3 regions of the Rugosimonospora acidiphila genome follow, and region 3 is predicted to be linked to each of the others. Evidence: riboswitches for the same ligand, from Rfam matches in the RefSeq annotation. Region 3 holds a riboswitch; each other region holds the start of a gene.
The links. A riboswitch is a leader RNA that binds a small molecule or an ion and turns the genes downstream of it on or off. The one in region 3 is predicted to bind cobalamin.

Region 1 (6,857 bases), on a different contig from region 3:
GCGGAAGCCGTGCACCAGCGCGGCGATCGAGCGGCCCTGCGCCGAGGCGTCCACCACCAGCAGCACCGGCGCGGACAGCAGCGCCGCGACCTCCGCCGTGGAGCCGGGATCCCCGCCGCCCAGTCCGGTGGGCAGCTGGCCGTCGCCGGCGAGGGCACCGGGAACGCCCAGCGGCCCGAACGCGCGCCCGTCGTACAGGCCCATCACGCCCTCGATGACGGCCAGTTCGGCGCCGTCCGCGCCGTGCGCGAACAGCGGCCCGATCAGGTCCTCGCCGACCAGGGTCGGGTCCAGGTTGCGGGCGGGCCGGTGGCTGGCCAGCGCGTGGTAGCCGGGGTCGATGTAGTCCGGGCCCACCTTGAAGCCGGCCACCGAAAGCCCGCGCGCCGCGAACGCGGCCAGCAGGCCGGTGGCGACCGTGGTCTTGCCGTGTCCGGACGCGGGCGCGGCCACCACGATGCGCGGCAGGGTCACCATTCGATGCCCTGCTGCCCTTTGCGCCCGGCGTCCATCGGGTGCTTCACCTTGCTCATCTCGGTGACCAGGTCGGCCGCCTCGACCAGTTCCGGCGCGGCGTACCGGCCGGTGACCACCACGTGCTGGCTGCCCGGCCGGTCGGCCAGGGTCGTGACCACGTCGGCGACGTCCACCCAGCCCCATTTCATCGGGTAGGTGAACTCGTCGAGCACGTAGAACCGGTACCGCTGCGCGGCGAGGTCCCGCTTGACCTGCGCCCAGCCCTCGGCCGCCTCCGCGGCGTGGTCGCGCTCGTCGCCGGGGCGCGCCAGCCAGGACCAACCCTCGCCCATCTTGTGCCAGGTGACCGGCGCGCCCTGCCCGGTCGCGGCGTGGCGCTCGCCGAGCGCGCGCAGCGCGGACTCCTCACCGACCCTCCACTTAGGACTCTTTACGAACTGGAACACCACGATCGGCCAGCCGGCGCTCCAGGCGCGCAGCGCCATCCCGAACGCGGCGGTGGACTTGCCCTTACCGGCACCGGTGTGCACGGCCAGCACCGGCGCTCGCCGTCGCTGCCGGGTGGTGAGCCCGTCGTCGGGTACCCGCTCGACCTTCCCCTGCGGCATCAGGCCGCGCTTCCCGTGGCGACGGCGCGCAGGCCGTCGGCGGACAGCTGGTCCAGGCGCAGGTACCGGGCCGACAGCGCGCCGGCCAGCCGGGCGGCCAGGCCCAGGCGTACCGGGCCGGACTCGCAGTCCACCACGACGCAGGCCGTACCCGACAGGGCCGGGGTCACCGACACCGGATCCGGGCCGGCCGTGGCCCGGCCGTCGGTGACCAGGATCAGCAGCGGGCGGCGGTGCGGGTCGCGCCGGCGCGCCGAGGCGAGCACCCGGGCCGCGGTGGTCAGCCCGGCGGCCAACGGGGTACGCCCGCCGGTGGGCAGCTCGCGCAGCCGTGCCGCGCCGATGTCGTGGCTACCGGTGGGCGGCAGGGCGACCTCGGCCGCCTCGCCCCGGAAGGTGACCAGACCCACCTTGTCCCGGCGCTGGTAGGCGTCGCGCAGCAGGGACAGCACCGCGCCCTTGACCGCGCGCATGCGCTGCCGGGCCGCCATCGACCCGGACGCGTCGACCACGAACAGCACGAGGTTGGCCTCCCGGCCCTTGCGCACGCTGGCCCGCAGGTCTTCGGCGCGCAGCACGAGCGGGCCGGTGCGGCCGCGGGCGGCCTGGTGCGGTGCCGCCGCGAGCAGGGTCGCGGCCAGGTGCAGGCCGGTGGTGTGCGGGCCGGGCGGGCGGGCGGAGACGACCCGGCCGGATCGGGTGTACGCGGTGGAGCGCCGACCCTGCGGCGAGCCCGCCCCGGTGCCGGGCACGGCCAGCAGCCGGGCCCGGTACGGCTGGTCGGCCGAGGACACCTGAGTGCCGGCACCGGCGGCGCTCTTCGGCGCCGGGCCGTCGCCCTCCGGGGCACCCCCCGAACCGTCCGGGCCGCCATCCTGCGGGCCGCTGTCCTGTCGGCCACCATCCTGCGGGCCGCTGCCCCGCGGGCCGTTGTCGTCCGGGCCGTTGTCGGGGCCGCCGCCGGAGCCCGGGCCGCCCGGGTCGTCGTCGGGCGGCTGCGGTCCATCCGGCCCATCGGCCGCGTCGGCCGCGTCGCGCATGGCGTCGTCCAGCGCCTGTTCGGACAGCCCCGGCTCGTCGAACGGGTCGCGGCGGCGGCGATGCGGCAGCGCCAGCCGCACCGCGTCCCGTACGTCCTGCTCGTTGACCGCCGGCCGGCCGGCCCAGGCGGCCAGCGCCGTGGCGGTGCGGGCCACGACGATGTCGGCGCGCATCCCGTCCACCTCGAACGCCGCGCATACATGCGCGATGCGGCGCAGCTCGGCGTCGGGCAGCTCCACAATGGACAGCCGTTCGCGGGCCGCCTCGATCCGGGCGGCCAGCTCCGCCTCGGACTGGCCCCAGCGCTCGCCGAAGCCCTGCGGGTCCGCGTCGTAGGCCAGCCGGCGGCGCACCACCTCGGCGCGCTGTCCCGGATCCCGGGGCGCGGCCACGTCCACGGCCAGACCGAAGCGGTCCAGCAGCTGCGGGCGCAGCTCGCCCTCCTCCGGGTTCATGGTGCCGACCAGCAGGAAGCGGGCCGGGTGGCGCACCGAGACGCCGTCCCGCTCCACGTACGCGCGGCCCATGGCGGCGGCGTCCAGCAGCAGGTCCACCAGGTGATCGGGGAGCAGGTTGACCTCGTCGACGTAGAGCACCCCCCGGTGCGCGGCGGCGAGCAGGCCCGGCTCGTACGCCTTGACGCCCTCGGTCAGCGCGCGCTGCAGGTCCAGTGCGCCGACCAGGCGGTCCTCGGTGGCACCGACCGGCAGCTCGACGAGGGCGGCGCGACGGCGCGCCGACGGGGTGGCCGGATCGTGCGGGCCGTCCGGGCACTGCGCCTCCGGACGGGCCGGGTCACAGCCGAACCGGCAGCCGGCCACGGTGTCCACCTCGGGCAGCAGGCCGGCCAGCGCCCGGACCATGGTGGACTTGGCGGTGCCCTTCTCGCCGCGCACCAGCACCCCGCCGATCGCCGGCGAGACGGCGTTGAGCAGCAGCGCGAGGCTCAGATCGGACATCCCGACGACGGCGGAGAACGGGTACGGCGGGATCAAAACCCGCTCACGCGCACGGTCACGCTCAAGCTCCCTCCGCGGGTGTCCACGCCCGCGATACGGTGAAACGACACGAGCGGCCGGAGTGTCCTGGCTCCCGGATCGTCGCTTCTCCCCGGCCTTCCAACCGCTTGCGCCGTCGTGACCACGAGTGGAGAGTCGCTTCCCGGTGACAGTGGCGGGACCGCCTCGGAATCTCACCGAGTTCCTCCACTGCCGCTCCATCAGGCATGCTGCCCGATCGCGGGCCGCGCGTCAACGCGGCGCACGTCTCAGGCCACCTCGGCGGCGCCCGGCCCGCCGGTCCCCTCCACGCCGATCCCGCTGCCGTGAAATCTCGCGGTTGAGGCCCGTCGCGGTGCCGGTGCGACGGCACCGGGCGGCTTGGCCGCCCGGTGCCGGGACGTGAGCGTTCGGGACCGGCCTGGCCGGCGCGTCCGGCGACCAGACCAGTCGCTTACCCGGCTCGGTTACTTGGCGAGGCTCGGTTACTTCGCGAGGCTCGGTTACTTCGCGAGGCTCGGTTACTTGGCGAGGAAGGCGAGCAGGGCCTTGTTGACCTCGTCGGCGTGCGTCCAGAGCAGGCCGTGCGGGGCGCCGTCGATCTCGACGTACTCCGCCTGCGGCAGCGCCTGGTGGAACGGGCGCGCGGTCGCGTCGATCGGCAGGATGTTGTCCGCCGTGCCGTGCAGGATCAGCGCCGGTACGTCGATCTTCTTGATGTCCGCCCGGAAGTCCTCCAGCCAGGTCGGCACCACCTCGGACGACGCGTACCAGGACGCCCCGGCCGCCACGTTCCAGCTGTTGCGCAGCGCCTCCTCGGACAGCCGGGTGCCGAGGTTCTCGTCGGTGTTGTAGAAGTTCTTGTAGAACTGGGTGAACCAGGCGTACCGGTCGGCCGTGGCGGCGGCGATGATGCCGTCGAAGACCTCCTGCGGCACGCCGGTCGGGTTGTCGCCGGTCTTGAGCAGGAACGGCTCCAGGGAGGCCAGGAACGCCGCCTTGGCGACCCGCCCCGAGCCGTAGGTGCCCAGGTAGCGGCCGACCTCGCCGGTACCCATGGAGAAGCCGACCAGCACGGCGTCGGTGACGTCGAGGGTGTCCAGCACGACCTTCAGGTCGGCGGCGAAGGTGTCGTAGTCGTAACCGATGGTGGGTTGGCTGGAGCGGCCGAAGCCCCGGCGGTCGTAGGTGATGACCCGGTAGCCGGCCTTCAGCAGCGCCGCGCTCTGCTTCTCCCACGAGTGCCCGTCCAGCGGGTAGCCGTGGATAAGGACGACGGGCTGCCCCTGGCCGTGGTCCTCGTAGTACAGGTCGATGCTCGCGCTGTTCTCCGAGCCGACGGTGATGAAAGGCATCTGAACCTCCGTTGAACGCTAGAGAACGCTCGTTCTCCGCTCCTTGAGGTAGTGTAGAGAACGGTCGTTCTTGGCGCACTGGCGGGAGCGGGACCAGTCGGGTGAGAGGCGTCACCAACCGCGAATCGGGGACGGAACGTGAGCGAGGCGAGACGAACCGTGAGCGAGGCGAATCGGAGACCGGGCGACGAGGCAGTGCGCGCGGCGGTCCTCGCGGCCGCGGACCGGCTGTACTACGCCCTGGGCATCCAGGCGGTCGGCATGGACGCGCTGCGCGCGGAGACGGGCGTCTCGCTCAAGCGGCTCTACAGCCTGTTCCCGTCCAAGGAGTCCATCGTCGAGGAGGTCCTGCACGGCCGGCACCGGCTGTGGAACGACCTGGTCGAGGACGCGGTCCGGGCGGGCGGCGCCCGGCAACGCCTGGTGGCCATCTACGACATGCTGGCCCGCTGGTTCGACCAGGACGACTTCCGGGGCTGCATGTTCATCAACTCGTTCGGCGAACTGGGCGCCACCTCGCCCCGGATCGCCGAGATCGTGCGCGCGCACAAGGCGCAGTTCCAGGCCCGGCTGACCGAACTCGTGGTCGAGGCCGGCGCGTCCTCGTCGCTCGCCGCGCAGTTGGCGATCCTCGCCGAGGGAGCGCAGACCACGGCCGCGATCGCCGGAACCAGCGACGCGGCCCGGCAGGCACGGGCGGCGGCCGAGGTGCTGATCGACGCGGCGCTGCGGGACCCCGACGCCGAATCCGCGCGCACCGCCCCCGCAAGCACCGCCCCCGCAAGCACCGCCCCCACGGGTACCGCCTCGTAGTGTCCGGGGCCGCCGGTACGGGCGGCATCGGCGCGCGGCGATCCGGGGCCCGGATCACCGACAGCTACGACTCGCTCGATCACCGGGTGTCCGGGTCGGGGACCGCCGGTGCGGTGAGCTTGGCCAGGTGGCGCAGCGAGTTTCTGAGATGCCCGGGGCCGAACGGCGGAAACCGGATGCCCCGCGCCCGGATGAACTGCGGCACCGCCGACCAGTCGTAGGTGAGCGTGACCTCGGTCTCGGGCGGGCCGAGCGGCGCCAGGTCGTAGCGCCAGATCCAGCCGCCGAACTCCAGGTCGCCGTCGCCCTTCTCCTGCCCCGTCAGCCAGCCGACGGCGCGCGGCGGGTCGAACACCTGGACCTTGTTGACCACCTGGTAGTGACCGCCTGGAGGGCCAGCGTGATACATGCTCATCCGGAAGATCTGCCCCACCTCGATCAGCGGCGCCCGGTCGACGGATTCCTGAACCCGGCCGGTGCCGTCGATCGCGGGATGGGTCGTCGGGTCCGCCAGCACCGCGAACACCGCGGCGGGCACTGGCGAGACGGGGACCGCGGGCCGGTTTCCACCGCATCGGGACGCGCGGCCGTGGGGTGCGTGCTCGCCCACGTCTGTCGATAATGACGGGCATGACTCCCCGGTACGACGAGGTCCTCGGCCCGTTGCGCGAGGCGTACGACGCGGGTGCGGCCCGGCGTGACAGCCTCGACAAGCAGCCGTGGAAGCTGGCGGAACGGCAGGCGTTCGGGCAGCGACTCGCGCCGGGCAGCCGGTTGCTGGAGATCGGCGCCGGTACCGGGCAGGACAGCGTCTACTTCCACGAGGCGGGCCTCGCCGTCGTCGCGGCCGACCTCTCGGCGGCGATGGTCGAGCGCTGCCGAGCCAAGGGCCTCAAGGCCCACGTCATGGACTTCTTGCGGCTGGACTTCCCGGCCGGCTCGTTTGACGCGGTCTACGCGATGAACTGCCTGCTACACGTGCCCAATCACGACCTGCCCGCGGTCCTGGCGGCGGTCCGGGCGATCGTGCGCCCCGGTGGGCTGTTCTTCATCGGGGTGTACGGCGGGGACGAGAGCGCCGAAGGCCCGATCGACGGGGACGAGCACGTGCCGCCGCGGTTCTTCTCCTGGCGCACCAACGAGCAGTTGCTCGGCTTTGCCACCGGCGCGCGGTTCGACGTCCTGGACTTCCACCCCGTCGACGTCGGCGGCCACTGGTTCCAGTCACTGACGCTGCGCCGCCCGGATTCGCACTAGCGAGCCCGCGCGGCCCGGGACGTGCGGCTGGGGGGCCACCCGCGCGATCGCTCGGCGGGCACCGCGCGATCGCTCAGTCCAGGAACCCCGTCAGGGTCCGCACCCACCACTGCGCGTCGTCGAGCCAGGGATAGTGGCCGCCGCCCGGCAGCACGGCCAACTCCGCCCGACCGAACATTCCCACGTACTCGGCCGCGCGATGCGGGGGCAGCGACGGGTCGTACTCGCCCGCGACCAGCAGGACCGGCACCGCGAGACCGGCCAGGGCGGCCCGGGTGGCCGGCGGGTCCAGCGCGCCCTCCGAGTAG
Region 2 (6,857 bases), on a different contig from region 3:
TACCCACCACCGACACCGCGACCTCGTAGTCGGCGGCGTACTCCAGATACTGGCGGTACACGCCGACCGAGCGGATCGTCGGTTCGCACACCACGAAGGTGCGGTCGAAGCGGGTGAACAGCCCGGAGGCGAACGCGTCCGCGCCGGCGGTCATGTCGACCACGACGTATTCGTCGTCGGCATCCACGAGGTGATTGAGGATCAGTTCCACCGCGCCGACCTTCGAGTGGTAACACGCGACCCCCAGATCCGATTCGGCGAAACCGCCGGTGGCGGCCAGCCGCACGCCGTCCAGGTCGCGCACGCACCGCCGGTAGATCGGGTTGTCGTCCACCACGCGAAGCAGCCGTGAGCCGCGCCCGGGCGGGGTGGTCTTCACCATCGCCGCCGTGGCGGAGATCCTCCGGTTGTCCCCGCGCAGGTACTCCTTGATCTCGTCCAACTGCTCGCCCAGCGTCGGGTGCGACGCCGCGTCGCCGGCGTCTTCCCCGAGTGCCACGGCGAGGTTCTGATTGATGTCCGCGTCGAGGGCCAGCACGGTCCGGCCCTGCGCGGCCAGTTGGCGGCTGAACAACGCGGTCAGGGTGGTCTTACCCGCACCACCCTTGCCAACGAAAGCAATCTTCATGTTTGGGATCTTTCCGGTCGAACAACTCAGTCAAGACACTGATACTCATTTTCAATAAGAGTGTCAAGAGTCACGGCGCGTCGCCGACCGTCGAAGTTCGTCGGGCCTCGCTGACCTGACCGGAGATGCGGCAGCGGCCGCACACCCCGTAGACGTCGCTGCGCTCGACATTGGCCACGAAGTCCGCGTCCTGGCGGGCGGCCGCCAACCACTGGCGCACGGTGTCGACCGGACGCTCGATCACCCGCCCGCACCGCTCGCAGACCAGGTGCGCGTGCGGCCACGGGTCGCAGATCCGGTACCGCTGCTCCTCACCGGCGAACACGTGCACGATCCCCGCCCCGGCGAACGAGTGCAGCACCCGGTACACGCTGGTGATCCCGAGCCGCGACCCTCCGGCGCGCAGCAGGTCGAAGACCTCACCCGCGCTGACCGGCCGCTCCCGCCCCACCAGCAGCTGAAATACCGCCCGGCGGGGCACGGTGATGGTCAGCCCGGCGGCGCGCAGCACCCGCGCGGTCGCGTCGCCGTCGACGTGCGCCTGCCCTCCGCCCACGCGACTATCACAGCGCTAACGATAACGATTGTCAACTCCACCACGGCGACGCGGTGGCGACCACGGCGATGACCGCGGCCGGAGCTACCGCGTCGCGCAGTCCGCGCAGGTACCCACGATCTCGATCGTGTGATCCGCGTCGACGAAGCCGTGCGCGGCGGCCTGGTTGCGCGTCCAGCGCTCGACCGACGGGATCTCCACCTCCACCGCCCGGCCACACAGCCGGCAGACGAGGTGATGGTGGTGGCCACGGCCGCAACGCCGGTACAGCTGCTCGCCGTCGGGCAGCCGCATCTGGTCGACCTCACCGGCGTCGGCCAGCAGCTGCAACGTGCGGTACACGGTGGTCAATCCGACCTGCGCGCCCTCGTCACGCAGGTTCGCGTGCAGCTGCTGTGCGCTGCGGAAGCCATCCGTGGCCGCCAGCAGCGCCAACACCTGCGCCCGCTGCCGGGTGTTACGTGTGGCCCCAGGCACGACGCTCATCACCGTGAACTCCGATCCCCCACCCAACGCCCGACGCCGGCCGGGGACGAGCCGGCCGGGGGTGTCATCCTACGACGGATTGACCAGCCACGACGAACTACGCAGCCGGTCCGGACACCCCCGCGGCCCGCCGCGCTACCAGCTCGCCTTGCGCACCCCGGGCAACTCGCCGCGCAGTGCCATCTCCCGCATCCGCACCCGGGACAGCCCGAACGCCCGCAGATGGCCCCTCGGCCGCCCGTCGACCAGGTCCCGATTACGCAGCCGGGTCGCGCTGGCATCGCGCGGCTGGCGGGCCAGCTCGGCCAGCGCCGCCGCCCGCGCCGCCGGGCCGGTCGATGGATCGACGATGGCCCGCTTGAGTACCGCTCGGCGCTCCGCGTGCCGGGCCACCATTTCCCGGCGCCGGATGTCCTTGACGACCTTGCTCTTCTTCGCCATGCTCAGCGCTCCTCACGAAACTCGACGTGCCGGCGCGCCACCGGATCGAACTTGCGCAACACCAGCCGGTCCGGATCGTTGCGCCGGTTCTTGCGGGTCACGTAGGTGTAGCCGGTTCCCGCCGTGCTGCGCAGCTTCACGATCGGTCGCACCTCGGTGCCGCGGGCCATCAGAGCCTCACCCCTCGCATCGGGTTCCACCGCCGAGTGGTGCGCCGGGACGAGCGGGAAACCGCGTTACCGGGGCCGGGACCGGCGCCGGTGATTTCACATCGTCGAGACATGGGGCTCCTCCTTCGAGACAACGGTGGGCACCGGGCGGCCCGCCGCGGGCCATCCGGTGGGCCCGGCCGCGAGGATCGGGGGGTTGCGTGAATCGCGGCGGGCGCTGTCTATAATGACAATCGTTTTCAACTAAGTCCAGTGGGGGCACCAGGTCGTCACCGACCGCCCCGACCGGCGACGCCCCGGACGCCCAACAGGAGGAGCAACCATGAAGCGCGACATCCACCCCGCGTACCGCCCGGTCGTGTTCCGCGACCGCAGCGCCGACTTCGCCTTCCTCACCCGCTCCACCGCCACCAGCGGACAGACCATCGAATGGACCGACGGAAACACCTATCCCGTCATCGACGTCGAGATCTCCTCGGCCAGCCACCCCTTCTGGACCGGCCGCCAGCGCTTGATCGACTCGGCGGGTCGGGTCGAGAAGTTCCGCGCCAAGTACGCCCGCAACCGCTGACCACGACCGCACCAGGAGAGCCCCTCACCATGGCCGTACCGAAAAGGCGCACCTCCCGCGCCAACACCCGCCACCGCCGCGCCCAGTGGAAGGCCACCGCCCCCACCCTGACCCCCTGCCCCTGTCCCCGTCGAGAGACCGTCGTGCCGCACCGCGCCTGCCCGCACTGCGGCCTCTACCAGGGCCGCCAGATCCTGGACGTACCGTGACCGGCCGGCTGCCCGTCACCGTGCTGTCCGGCTTCCTCGGCGCCGGCAAGACCAGCCTGCTCAACCACGTCCTGGCCAACCGCGACGGGCTACGGGTCGCGGTCATCGTCAACGACATGAGCGAGGTCAACATCGACGCGTCTCTGATACGCGACGGCGGCCAGTTGTCCCGCACCGAGGAGCGCCTCGTCGAGATGACCAACGGCTGCATCTGCTGCACTCTGCGCGAGGATCTGCTGACCGAGGTCGCGGAGTTGGCGCGGCGAGGCGGGATCGACTACCTGCTCATCGAGTCCAGCGGCATCTCCGAACCCATGCCCGTCGCCGCCACCTTCGCCTTCGGCCTGGACGGCGACCAGGTGCTCGACGACCTGGCCAGCCTGGACACCACGGTGACGGTGGTCGACGCGGCCACCCTGCTGGCCCTCATCAACGCCGGGGAGTCGCTCGAGGAACGAGGCCTCGCCGCCTACGACGGCGACGACCGCGGCATCGCCGACCTGCTGGTCGATCAGATCGAGTTCGCCGACGTCATCGTGGTGAACAAGACCGACCTCCTTCCCGGCGACGACCTCGCCACGGTCCAGGCCCTCATCACCCGGCTCAACCCCTCGGCACGGCAGGTGCGCGCCGTCCACGGCCGCGTCGATCCGCGGCAGGTCCTGCACACCGGACTGTTCGACCTCGCCCGCGCCGAGACCGCACCCGGCTGGGCGGCCGAGCTCAATAATGAACACATCCCCGAGACCATCGAGTACGGCATCGCCAGCACCGTGTTCCGCACAGCCACCCCGTTCCACCCCGGGCGGCTATGGGACCTGTTCACCGACCGGCTCACCGACCTCGGAGTCGTGCGCTCCAAGGGATTCCTCTGGCTCGCCAGCCGACCCGAGGTTCAGGCCCTGTGGTCACAGGCCGGCCCGAGCGGAGCGTGCGACCCCGTCGCCGTACCGGTCGCCGCCTCCGGGCAGTGGCCGGACGATCCGGCCGAACGCGCGGAGCTGAGGGGCCGGTGGCATCCCGTCTTCGGCGACCGCCGCCAGGAACTGGTCTTCATCGGCGTCGGGCTCGACACCGCCGCGCTGCACGAAGCCCTGTCTGCCTGCCTGCTGACCGACGAGGAGGTCCGCCGGGGTCAGGACGGGTGGCGGCGGCTGCCCGATCCGTTCCCGTCGTGGGACCTGTCGGAGCTGGACCACGCCGACCACGCCGCGATCGGCTCCGGTACCGCCTGACCCGGCGCCTCGACAACGGCGGCGCGCCACCGGGGGTCGGTGCGGCTATCAGTCCGCGTCCACACTGGTGAGCGCTTCGTCACGACCCGCCGGCGATGGAACCGTCATCCGGCACCAAACCGAACCACACCGGCCGCGCCCCTCCCGCAACAGCAGGCACGACACCCCGTGACCGTGCGCCCCGTCACATTCTCGCCCACCCGCCGCCTCTCCCCCGCACGCGGCGACAGTGGGCCACCACCGCGTCGACTATGCTCGCCGATGGCGCTGGTACGCCCGACCACCTGGCCGGGCGTCGCAAGAGGGAACCCGGTGTGAATCCGGGACTGCCCCGCAGCGGTGAGCGGGAACAACCGCCGTCACAAGCACTGGCCCGCCAGGGTCCGCAAAAGCGACGGCCAGTAGGCGACCGGACGTATGCGGTCATGCCCGCGAGTCCGAAAACCTGCCCGCGCCGCGCCCACGCCTCGGCGTGGGCGCCGCCGTCGACCTCGCGGGTGGGCCGAACGCGCGTACGCGTCATGACCGGATCGGTCGTGGCCTCGTCCGCCGTTGCGTTCCATGCCGCCGCTCTTTGCACGGAACGGAACGAACCGCACATGACCACACCTGGCCGGCCACCATCCGCCTCGCAACTGACCGTGTCGCAGATCATGGATCAGCACGACACCAACCTCATGGGCACCGTGCACGGCGGGCGCATCCTCAACCTCATCGACTCCGTCGCCGGAGTCGTCGCCGCCCGCCACTCCGAAGGCCCGGCGGTCACCGCCGCCATGGACGAAACCCTCTTCCTGCAGGCCGTGCGCGTCGGCGATGTCGTGCACGTCCATGCCCGGATCACCTGGGTCGGGCGCAGCTCCATGGAGGTCGCCGTCAAGGTGACCGCCGACCGGTGGGACCGCGCGGTGCCACCGACCACCGTCGCCACCTCCCACCTGGTCATGGTGGCCATCGACGACCAGGGCGACCCGCGACCCGTACCGCCACTGCTGCCCGAAACGGACGAGGACCGCGAAGCGTTCCACCACGCAGAGATCCGCCGCCAACACCGGCTCGCCCTACGCGAAGCCCTCGCCGCGCTCCACGCCGACAAAGCATCGGTGTGACCGGCGCGGCGTCCTCGTTGGCATGGCTGCCAGGCGGTGGCCTCAGCGGAAACGGCGTCCCTCGTCCCGGCGGTAGGCCCAGGCCGCCAGGAGTCCGGCGGCCACCGTCCACACGCCAAGCATGACGACCGACAGCGGACGGAGCGGAAAGTCGCCGACCGCGGCCCACATCAGTTCCACGGCGCCGCGGGTAGGCAGGTACGGTGCGACGGCCTCCACAAAGGACGGAGCCTGCCGCGGTGCGGACAGCAGCCCGCCGAGGAAGGCGAGCGGGAAGAAGATGATCTGAGCGACCGCGAGCGCGGCCTTCGTCGGCAGCGCGTAGCCGATGGCCAGACCCATGAACGTGAACGGGATCGCGGCCACGAATGCCGCGCCGATGCCAAGGAGCAGCCCGACCACCGTGGTGTGCGCCGCGGTCAGGAAGGCGGCGATCAGGATCACCGGTACCAGGGACAGGAGGGTCATGGCCAACCCGGCGATGACGCGCCCACCGAAGCGGGGCCCCGGACCCGCGGGCAGGGTACGGGTGTAGGGGTCCCAGGGCTCGGACCGGTCGGCCGCGACACCCACGCCGTATCCGAAAAGATTGCTGGTCATCACGGCGAACGTGACCATCGAGGCGGTCGCGAAGGTGGCGCCGGCCGGGTCGTCGCCGGTGAACGGGACGACGAAGAAGAGCATCGAGGCCGTGGGGAAGAAGGTGGAACCGAGGACGGCGATCGGCACGCGGAGCGTCTCGAGCAGGTGGAACCGCGCGTTGGTCAGGACCAGGCTCACGGGGAACCCTTTCAGGCGGCGGTCAGTTGAAGGAAGGCTTCCTCCAAGGTGGTGGGTCGGATCTCCAGGTCGCGGAACGGTACCGTCGCGGTGACGAGATCCCGGACAAGCTGATCGGGATCGGGGGTCAGCAGGTGCAACCGACCGTCTGACTCCGATGTGGACACCACCCCGCGCAGGCGGGGCAACGGGGTCGAGGCCATACTCACCCGGTGCACGCCGACCAGTCCACGGATGGCGGGGACGGTGTCGTCGGCGAGGACGCGGCCGGCGCCGAGCACGACCACCCGGGTGGCGAGGGCCTCGACCTCTTCGAGGTTGTGGCTGGTCAGCAGGACCGCACCCCCTTCGGCGTGGAAGGCACGGATCGCCTCCCACAGGACATGGCGGACCTCGACGTCGAGCCCGGTGGTGGGTTCGTCGAGGAAGACCAGGCGCGGTCGGCCGACGAAGGCCAGGGCGACGCTGAGCCGTCGCTTCTGGCCGCCGGACAGGCCGCCGGTCTGTCGCTTCACCAGTCCGTCCAGGCCGAACCGGGTGAGCACCTCGCCCCGCTCGAGCGGATTGTCGAAGTGGGCGGCCACGTAGTCGACGCACTCGCCGACGCGCAGGGTGGCCGGTAGACCGGTCTCCTGCGGGGTCAGGCCGATGTGCTGACGGCGGGCCGGGTCG
Region 3 (6,857 bases):
GACACCACGGCACTGCGCGACGCGGTGTTCGCCCTACCGCCCGTCCCGGCGCGATCGGCGGGTGCGATACCGGTCGCGTTCGGCGACCCGGTCGCGTTCGGAGACCCGGCCGCATCGCCGGACCGGCCCGGGGCGGGACCCGGTACCCGGCCTGGGCCGGGTGCGCCGGCCGGCGGGCTCGGCGAGGAGGTGACCCGGCTGTGGGCGCAGTGGCGGGAATCGGCCGAGCCGTACAGCCGCACCCTGGGCCGGCTGCCCGGTGTGCTGCACGCGCTCCGGCCGCCCGGCGGGGAGGTCGCCGCGCACGCGTACCGGCTCGCCTGCCTGCTGGCCGGCCGGCTCGGCGATCAGACGGTGGCGCTGGCGGCCGCGCAGCGCGCGATGGCGGCCGGGCGCGATGGCGGCTGCGCGTGCGCGTCGGCTGTCGCGATCGGCGCGTACGCCGACACGCTGGTGCGCCTCGGCGCCACGGACAGCGCCGAGGCGGCCTGCGGCAGCGCACTGTCCACAGCGGACGGCTGCGGGTGCGGGCTGCGCCCGGCTGTGACCGGTCGGCTGCACCTGACCGCCGCGCGTGCCGCCACCGCCCGGCACTGCGCGCCCGCGGCCCGCCAGTGGCTGGCCAGCGCCGCCGGGTACGCCCGGCGGCCGACGCCGGACGATCCCCGGTTCGCGTTCAGCGCCCAGGACGTCGCCCTCCACGCGGTCCGCGTGGCGCTGCGGCTGGGCCAGCTGCGCGACGCGGTGCGCCTGTCGCGCCGGGTCGACCCGGACAGCGTCGCCGGACGGGCCGAGCGCAGCCGCGGCTACCTGACCCTGGCCCGCCTGCACGCCCGCGCCCGCAACGCACCGGCGACCGTGCTCGCGCTGAGCAAGGCGGAGGCGGCGTGTGCGGAGGAGGTGCGGATCGACCCGTTCGTCCGGCAGGCCGTCGCCGACCTGCTGGGGCGCGACGACGATGCGCTGGTACGCGCCGACGTCCGGGCGCTCGCGGCCCGCATCGGCCTGGCCTGACCCTCGGGCAGGGCATAACGGAACACTGTATAGCAATAGCCGCATGTGTCATGTACCCGTCCTTACACGCTATTGGCTGACTTATCACTGACATGCGACATTGCCTGTGCCCCCCTCGATCCATCACAGTCCCTTCGACGAAGGAGCGGCTCGCGGTGTCGGTAACCCAATCGGAGAAGTTCTCGGACAACACGCTGAACGGAAACGCCCCCAGCAGCCTGAGCACGGCTGCGGCGCGCAACCTGGCAACCACCACCAAGTCCGCTCCCCAGATGCAGGAGATCACCTCTCGCTGGCTGCTGCGGGTGCTGCCGTGGGTCGAGGTCACCGGCGGCACCTACCGGGTGAACCGGCGCCTGTCCTACGCGGTCGGCGACGGGCGGCTCACCTTCACCAACACCGGCGCGCAGGTGCGCGTGGTCCCCGCCGAACTGGCCGAGCTGCCGCCGCTGCGGGGCTTCGAGGACGAGGACGTCCTCAGCTCGCTGGCCGATCGGTTCGAGCAGCGCGAGTACGCGCCGGGAGAGGCCATCGTGCAGGCCGACACGGCTATCGACCGGATCCTCGCCATCGCGCACGGCAAGGTGACCAGGCTCGGCGCCGGCGAGTACGGCGGCCACAGCGTGCTGGGCGTGCTCGCCGACGGCGATTACCTCGGCGACGCGGCGATCGTCAGCCGGGAGGCCCGATGGGACGCCACCGTGCAGGCCGCGACCGCCTGCATAGTCCTCGAGCTGCCGGTGGCCGCGCTGCGCAACCTCATCGACCGGGCGCCGGCGCTGCGCGCGCACCTCGACGCGTTCGTGGCGGCGGCCGGCAAGCCGCAGAACAAGCTCGGCGAGGCGGCCATCGAGACGGTGGCCGGGCACAGCGGCGAACCGCCGCTGCCCACCACCTTCGTCGACTATGAACTGTCGCCCCGCGAGTACGAGCTGTCCGTGGCGCAGACCGTGCTTCGGGTGCACACCCGGGTCGCCGACCTGTACAGCCAGCCGATGAACCAGCTCGAACAGCAGCTGCGGCTGACCGTCGAGGCGCTGCGCGAGCGGCAGGAGCACGAGCTGGTCAACAACCGCGAGTTCGGCCTGCTGCACAACGCGGACCTGCGGCAGCGCATCCACACCCGGTCCGGCCCGCCGACCCCGGACGATCTGGACGAGCTGCTCTCGCGGCGCCGCAGCACGCGCTTCATCCTGGCGCACCCGAGGGCGATCGCCGCGTTCGGGCGGGAGTGCAACCGGCGCGGCCTCTACCCGACCAGCACCGAGCTGACCGGGCACACGGTGCCGGCCTGGCGCGGGGTGCCGATCCTGCCCTGCAACAAGATCCCGATCAGCGGTACCCGCACCACCTCGATGATCGCCATGCGTACCGGCGCCGAGGATCAGGGCGTCATCGGGCTGCACCAGACCGGGCTGCCGGAGGAGTACGAGCCAAGCCTGTCCGTGCGGTTCATGAGCATCGACGAGAAGGCCGTGATGAACTATCTCGTGAGCGTGTACTTCTCGGTGGCGGTGCTGGTGCCGGACGCGCTCGGCGTGCTGGAGGGCGTGGAGGTCGGCCACTACGGCGACCTGCCGCAGGTGCCGACGCCCCGGGCCGGGAGCTGACCGGTGACCGGGACCGAAGCGCCATCCGGTGGGCGGGTGGCACCGCCCGCCCGGCCGGCGCCGGGGAGGCGGTGAGCCGGTGCCCGCGTTCACGCTGCCGGACTTCTACCTGCCGCACCCGGCCCGGCGTAACCCGCACGAACAGCACGCCCGCGAGCACACCACGGCGTGGGCGCGCCGGATGGGCCTGCTGGACTGCCCGGCGCCGTCCGGCGGGCTGGTCTGGGACGAGGCCGACCTCGCCGCGCACGACTACGCGTTGATGTGCGCGTTGACCCACCCCGACTGCGACGCCGAGACGCTGGCTCTGATCACCGACTGGTACGTGTGGGTGTTCTTCTTCGACGACCACTTCCTCGAACTGTTCAAGCAGAGCCGCGACATCGAGGGTGGCCGCCGGTACCTGGGACGGCTGGAGGAGTTCCTGGGGCCGGCGACCCGGCAGCCGGAGAACCCGGCCGAGACGGCGCTGGCCGACCTCTGGGCCCGTACCGTGCCCGCCCGGTCGGACGGTTGGCGGGAGCGGTTCGTCGCCGTCACCCACAACCTGATGGTCGAGTCGCTGTGGGAGCTGGACAACATCTCCCGGCACCGGGTGGCCAACCCGATCGAGTACATCGAGATGCGCCGCCGGGTCGGTGGTGCGCCCTGGTCGGCGACGCTCGTCGAGGTGGCCACCGGCGCCGAGGTGCCGGCGTCGCTTTCCGAGACCCGGCCGCTGCGGGTGCTGCGGGACACCTTTTCCGATGGCATCCACCTGCGCAACGACCTGTTCTCCTACGAACGGGAGGTGACCCGCGAGGGCGAAAACGCCAACGCCGTGCTGGTGTTCGAACGGTTCCTCGACGTGCCCGCGCAGCGCGCCGCGGACCTGGTGGGCGAGCTGCTCACCTCGCGGCTGCAACAGTTCGAGCACACCGCGCTCACGGAGATCCCGTTGCTGTTCGCCGAGCGCGGCACCCCGCCGCACGAGCAGGTCGCGGTGTGCCGGTACGTTCAGGCGCTGCAGGACTGGCAGGCCGGTGGCCACGAGTGGCACACCAGATCCAGCCGGTACACGAAAATCATCCGGCGGCCGCCGGTGCTTGTGCCGGGGCTGTCCGTCCCATATTCGCTCGCGTCCTCGGGGCTCGGACGGCGGATCGCCGCACACGACCACGTGCTGGCCGACCGGCGGGTCGGGCACCTGCCGCTGCCCGACCTGTACATGCCGTTCCGGTTCCGGGTCAGCCCGCACCTGGCCGGGGCCCGCCGGCACACGGCGCGGTGGGCCGCGGACATGGGCATGTTCGCACCGGTCGCCGGCCGTCCGATGTGGACAGCCGGGCTGTTCGCCGGCTTCGATCTCGCGTACTGCGCGGCGATGATCGCGGCCGACGCGACACCCGAGCAACTCGACCTCGCGGCTGACTGGCTCAGCTGGGGGACCTACGGCGACGACCTCTACCCGGTGCGGTGGGGCCGGGTCGGCGACTTCGTCGGGGCCAAGGTGGCGACCGCACGCTTGTCGCTGTTCATGCCGTTGGACGGCGGGGCGCCGGCCGGCACGCCCACCTCGCCGCTGGAGGCCGGCCTGGCCGACCTCTGGCGGCGCACCGCGGGCCCGATGGCTCCGCAGGAGCGCCACCCGTTCCGCGCCGCCGTGGAGGACATGACCTCGGCGTGGCTGTGGGAGATGGCCGGCGAGGCGCAGCGGCGCGTCCCGGACCCGGTGGACTACGTCGAGATGCGGCGGGCCACCTTCGGGTCGGAGCTGACGGCCGGCCTCGCCCGGCTGCGGCTGGCCACCTCGGTGCCGCCGGAGCTGTTCGACACGCGCGTCGTGAGGCAGCTCACCAACGCGGCGCAGGACTACGCGTGCCTGGTCAACGACCTGTTCAGCTACCAGAAGGAGATCGAGTACGAGCACGAGCTGCACAACCTGGTCTTCGTCCTGGAGCGCTTCCTCGGCTGCGCCGCGGCCACCGGCCGGGACCTCGTGGCGAAGCTGATGCGGGAACGGATGCGCCAGTTCGAGCACCTGGTGGCCGTTGAGCTCCCGGCGCTCTTCGAGCACGACCGCCTCGATGAGGCCACCCGCGCCGCGCTCATCGGCTACGCGGACCAGCTCAAGGACTGGTTGTCGGGGATCCTGGAGTGGCACCGCGCGAGCGCCCGGTACGCACCGGGTGCCCTCGCCGCGCGGTTCGGCCGGGCCGCCATGGTTCCCGCGCCGGCCGGTGGCCGAGATCGATCGACGGTCTTCGTGGCGGGGTGATTGACGCGGCTCGCCGGGGTCCGTACTGTCAAGGTCACGTGATGGTGTGAGGAAGCTGGTGAGAGTCCAGCACGGTCGCGCCACTGTGAGCGAGTCACCCGGGTCGGGTGGTTCGTGAGTCAGATACTTCGCCGTCGCGTTGCCCCGTTGGAAGAGGGACGCAAGATCCCTGAAGGAGGCCCGTCGTGAGTTCTGTTTCTGGTTCCCGGGAAACGTCGACGCCGCTGGTGTTGCCGGTGTCGAAGTCGGTGCTCTGGTTGGCCGGCACGGTCGTGCTGGCGCTTCTGGTGTATTACTTCATCGGGGTGGACCAGGGCGCCTTGTCGATCTTCGGTAGTGACATGCACGTGCACGAGTTCGTCCACGACGGCCGGCATTTCCTCGGCTTCCCCTGCCACTGACGGCGATCAGCGGACGGGTGGACAACCGAACATGGAGAAGAGACTGATCCTGCGCGGCGTGCTCGCCGGCGCGGTGGGTGGTCTGCTGGCGTTCGTCTTCGCACGGATTTTCGCGGAGCCGGTGATCCAGCGGGCGATCAATTACGAGAGCGGCCGGGACGCCGCGCAGGAGGCGCTGGACAAGGCGGCCGGGTTGCCGATGCCAGCCGACGGTCCGGATATCTTCAGCCGGACCATCCAGGCGGACGTGGGCATCGGCGTGGCGCTGATTTTCTTCGGGATGGCGATGGGTGCGCTGTTCGCCGTGGCGTACTGCGTGTGCCTGGGGCGTACCGGTCGGCTGCGACCCCGACCGTTGGCGATGCTGGTGGCGGCGGGCGGTTTCCTGGGCATGTACCTGGTGCCGTTCCTGAAGTATCCGGCCAACCCGCCGGCGATCGGGCACCCGGACACCATCCGGCAGCGGGGCTTCCTGTACCTGTTGATGGTGGGTTGCACGCTGGCGCTGCTGATTCTGAGCGTGTGGTTGGGCAAGCGGCTACGGCCACGGTTCGGCAACTGGAACGCGAGCCTGTTGGCGGGTGGGGTGTTCGTCGTCGCGGTCGGGATCGTGATCGTGATCCTGCCGTCGTTGGGGCACCTGGCGGCCAACCAGTCGTATGGCAACCACCTGACCGAGACGCCGCAGCCGTTGACCGATTCGGGCGGGCACATGGTGTACCCGGGTTTCCCGGCCGACGCGCTGTTCAGCTTCCGGCTGTACTCGGTGGCCGCGCAGTTGCTGATGTGGACCGCCATCGGTCTGGTGTTCGGCCCGCTGGCCGCCCGGCTGCTGGAGCCGAGCGCGGCCGCGGCGTCTCGGGGACGGCAACCCGAGCCGGTCGGCGCCTGACCCCGATCCGGAAACCCGTAGGGTCAAGGCCGTGCCACCCGATCAGCTGGGCCCCGAGGTCGACGCCGGACCTGTGCTGCGCGCCGCCGCGCGGATCGGCCCCTACTTCGCCTGGGAGCCGGGGGACGGCGGGCCCGACTGGCGACCGCTGCGGGAGCTGCTGGACGCCGAGGTGATCGCGGAGCGGGTTGCCGCCGGGCGGCGGGCACTGGCGCGGATGTCCGGGCTGGGCATCGAGGACCTCGGCGAGCGGGTGGTCGCCTCGATCGTCTTCCTCGGCCTGGCGTCCCGGCTGCTGTCGCCGCCGCTGGCCGCCGTGGCGGTCGGGGGCGCGCTGCCGCTGCCGGACGCCCGCCGGATGTGGTGGCGTCCGGTCGATGGCGGACCGATCCCGATCGCCTATCGAGGTCTCGTCGCCGTCGACCGCGCCGGTCACGACGCCGCTGCCGTCGCGGACGCGCTGACCCGTACGGCGATCCGGGGCCTGGTCGAGCCGGTGCTCGACGCCTTCCGCGACCGATTCGGCGTCTCGCCACACGTGCTGTGGGGCAACGTGTCCTCGGCGCTGGGCGGCGCGGCTGGGATGATCGCCGATGCGATGCCCGGCCACGCCGAGGCGGCGGCGGCCGTCGTCGAGCGGGCGCTTGCCCTGCCCCCGCTGCGCGGCACCGCCACCCTGGCCC

Region 1: another riboswitch for cobalamin. It lies ahead of ABEA87_RS30975 (putative cobaltochelatase); the one in region 3 lies ahead of ABEA87_RS24155 (CbtB domain-containing protein).
Region 2: another riboswitch for cobalamin. It lies ahead of ABEA87_RS04800 (acyl-CoA thioesterase); the one in region 3 lies ahead of ABEA87_RS24155 (CbtB domain-containing protein).

What each region holds. Positions count from the first base shown of each region.
Region 1 is NZ_BAABJQ010000024.1:20,848-27,704, forward strand. It holds gene ABEA87_RS30965 (cobyrinate a,c-diamide synthase) at 1-477, opposite strand, end outside; gene cobO (cob(I)yrinic acid a,c-diamide adenosyltransferase) at 471-1,085, opposite strand; gene ABEA87_RS30975 (putative cobaltochelatase) at 1,085-3,121, opposite strand; cobalamin riboswitch at 3,183-3,357, opposite strand; gene ABEA87_RS30980 (alpha/beta fold hydrolase) at 3,646-4,479, opposite strand; gene ABEA87_RS30985 (TetR/AcrR family transcriptional regulator) at 4,639-5,292, shown strand; gene ABEA87_RS30990 (SRPBCC family protein) at 5,372-5,830, opposite strand; gene ABEA87_RS30995 (class I SAM-dependent methyltransferase) at 5,914-6,549, shown strand; gene ABEA87_RS31000 (alpha/beta fold hydrolase) at 6,623-6,857, opposite strand, start outside.
Region 2 is NZ_BAABJQ010000002.1:466,812-473,668, forward strand. It holds gene ABEA87_RS04755 (ATP-binding protein) at 1-628, opposite strand, end outside; gene ABEA87_RS04760 (Fur family transcriptional regulator) at 699-1,184, opposite strand; gene ABEA87_RS04765 (Fur family transcriptional regulator) at 1,269-1,670, opposite strand; gene rpsN (30S ribosomal protein S14) at 1,806-2,111, opposite strand; gene rpmG (50S ribosomal protein L33) at 2,114-2,281, opposite strand; gene ABEA87_RS04780 (large ribosomal subunit protein bL28) at 2,281-2,394, opposite strand; gene ABEA87_RS04785 (type B 50S ribosomal protein L31) at 2,604-2,852, shown strand; gene rpmF (50S ribosomal protein L32) at 2,882-3,061, shown strand; gene ABEA87_RS04795 (GTP-binding protein) at 3,058-4,296, shown strand; cobalamin riboswitch at 4,548-4,763, shown strand; gene ABEA87_RS04800 (acyl-CoA thioesterase) at 4,896-5,405, shown strand; gene ABEA87_RS04805 (ABC transporter permease) at 5,448-6,185, opposite strand; gene ABEA87_RS04810 (ABC transporter ATP-binding protein) at 6,197-6,857, opposite strand, start outside.
Region 3 is NZ_BAABJQ010000015.1:137,688-144,544, reverse strand. It holds gene ABEA87_RS24170 (helix-turn-helix domain-containing protein) at 1-1,014, shown strand, start outside; gene ABEA87_RS24165 (family 2B encapsulin nanocompartment shell protein) at 1,170-2,624, shown strand; gene ABEA87_RS24160 (terpene synthase family protein) at 2,704-4,881, shown strand; cobalamin riboswitch at 4,907-5,031, shown strand; gene ABEA87_RS24155 (CbtB domain-containing protein) at 5,067-5,282, shown strand; gene ABEA87_RS24150 (CbtA family protein) at 5,314-6,174, shown strand; gene ABEA87_RS24145 ((2Fe-2S)-binding protein) at 6,206-6,857, shown strand, end outside.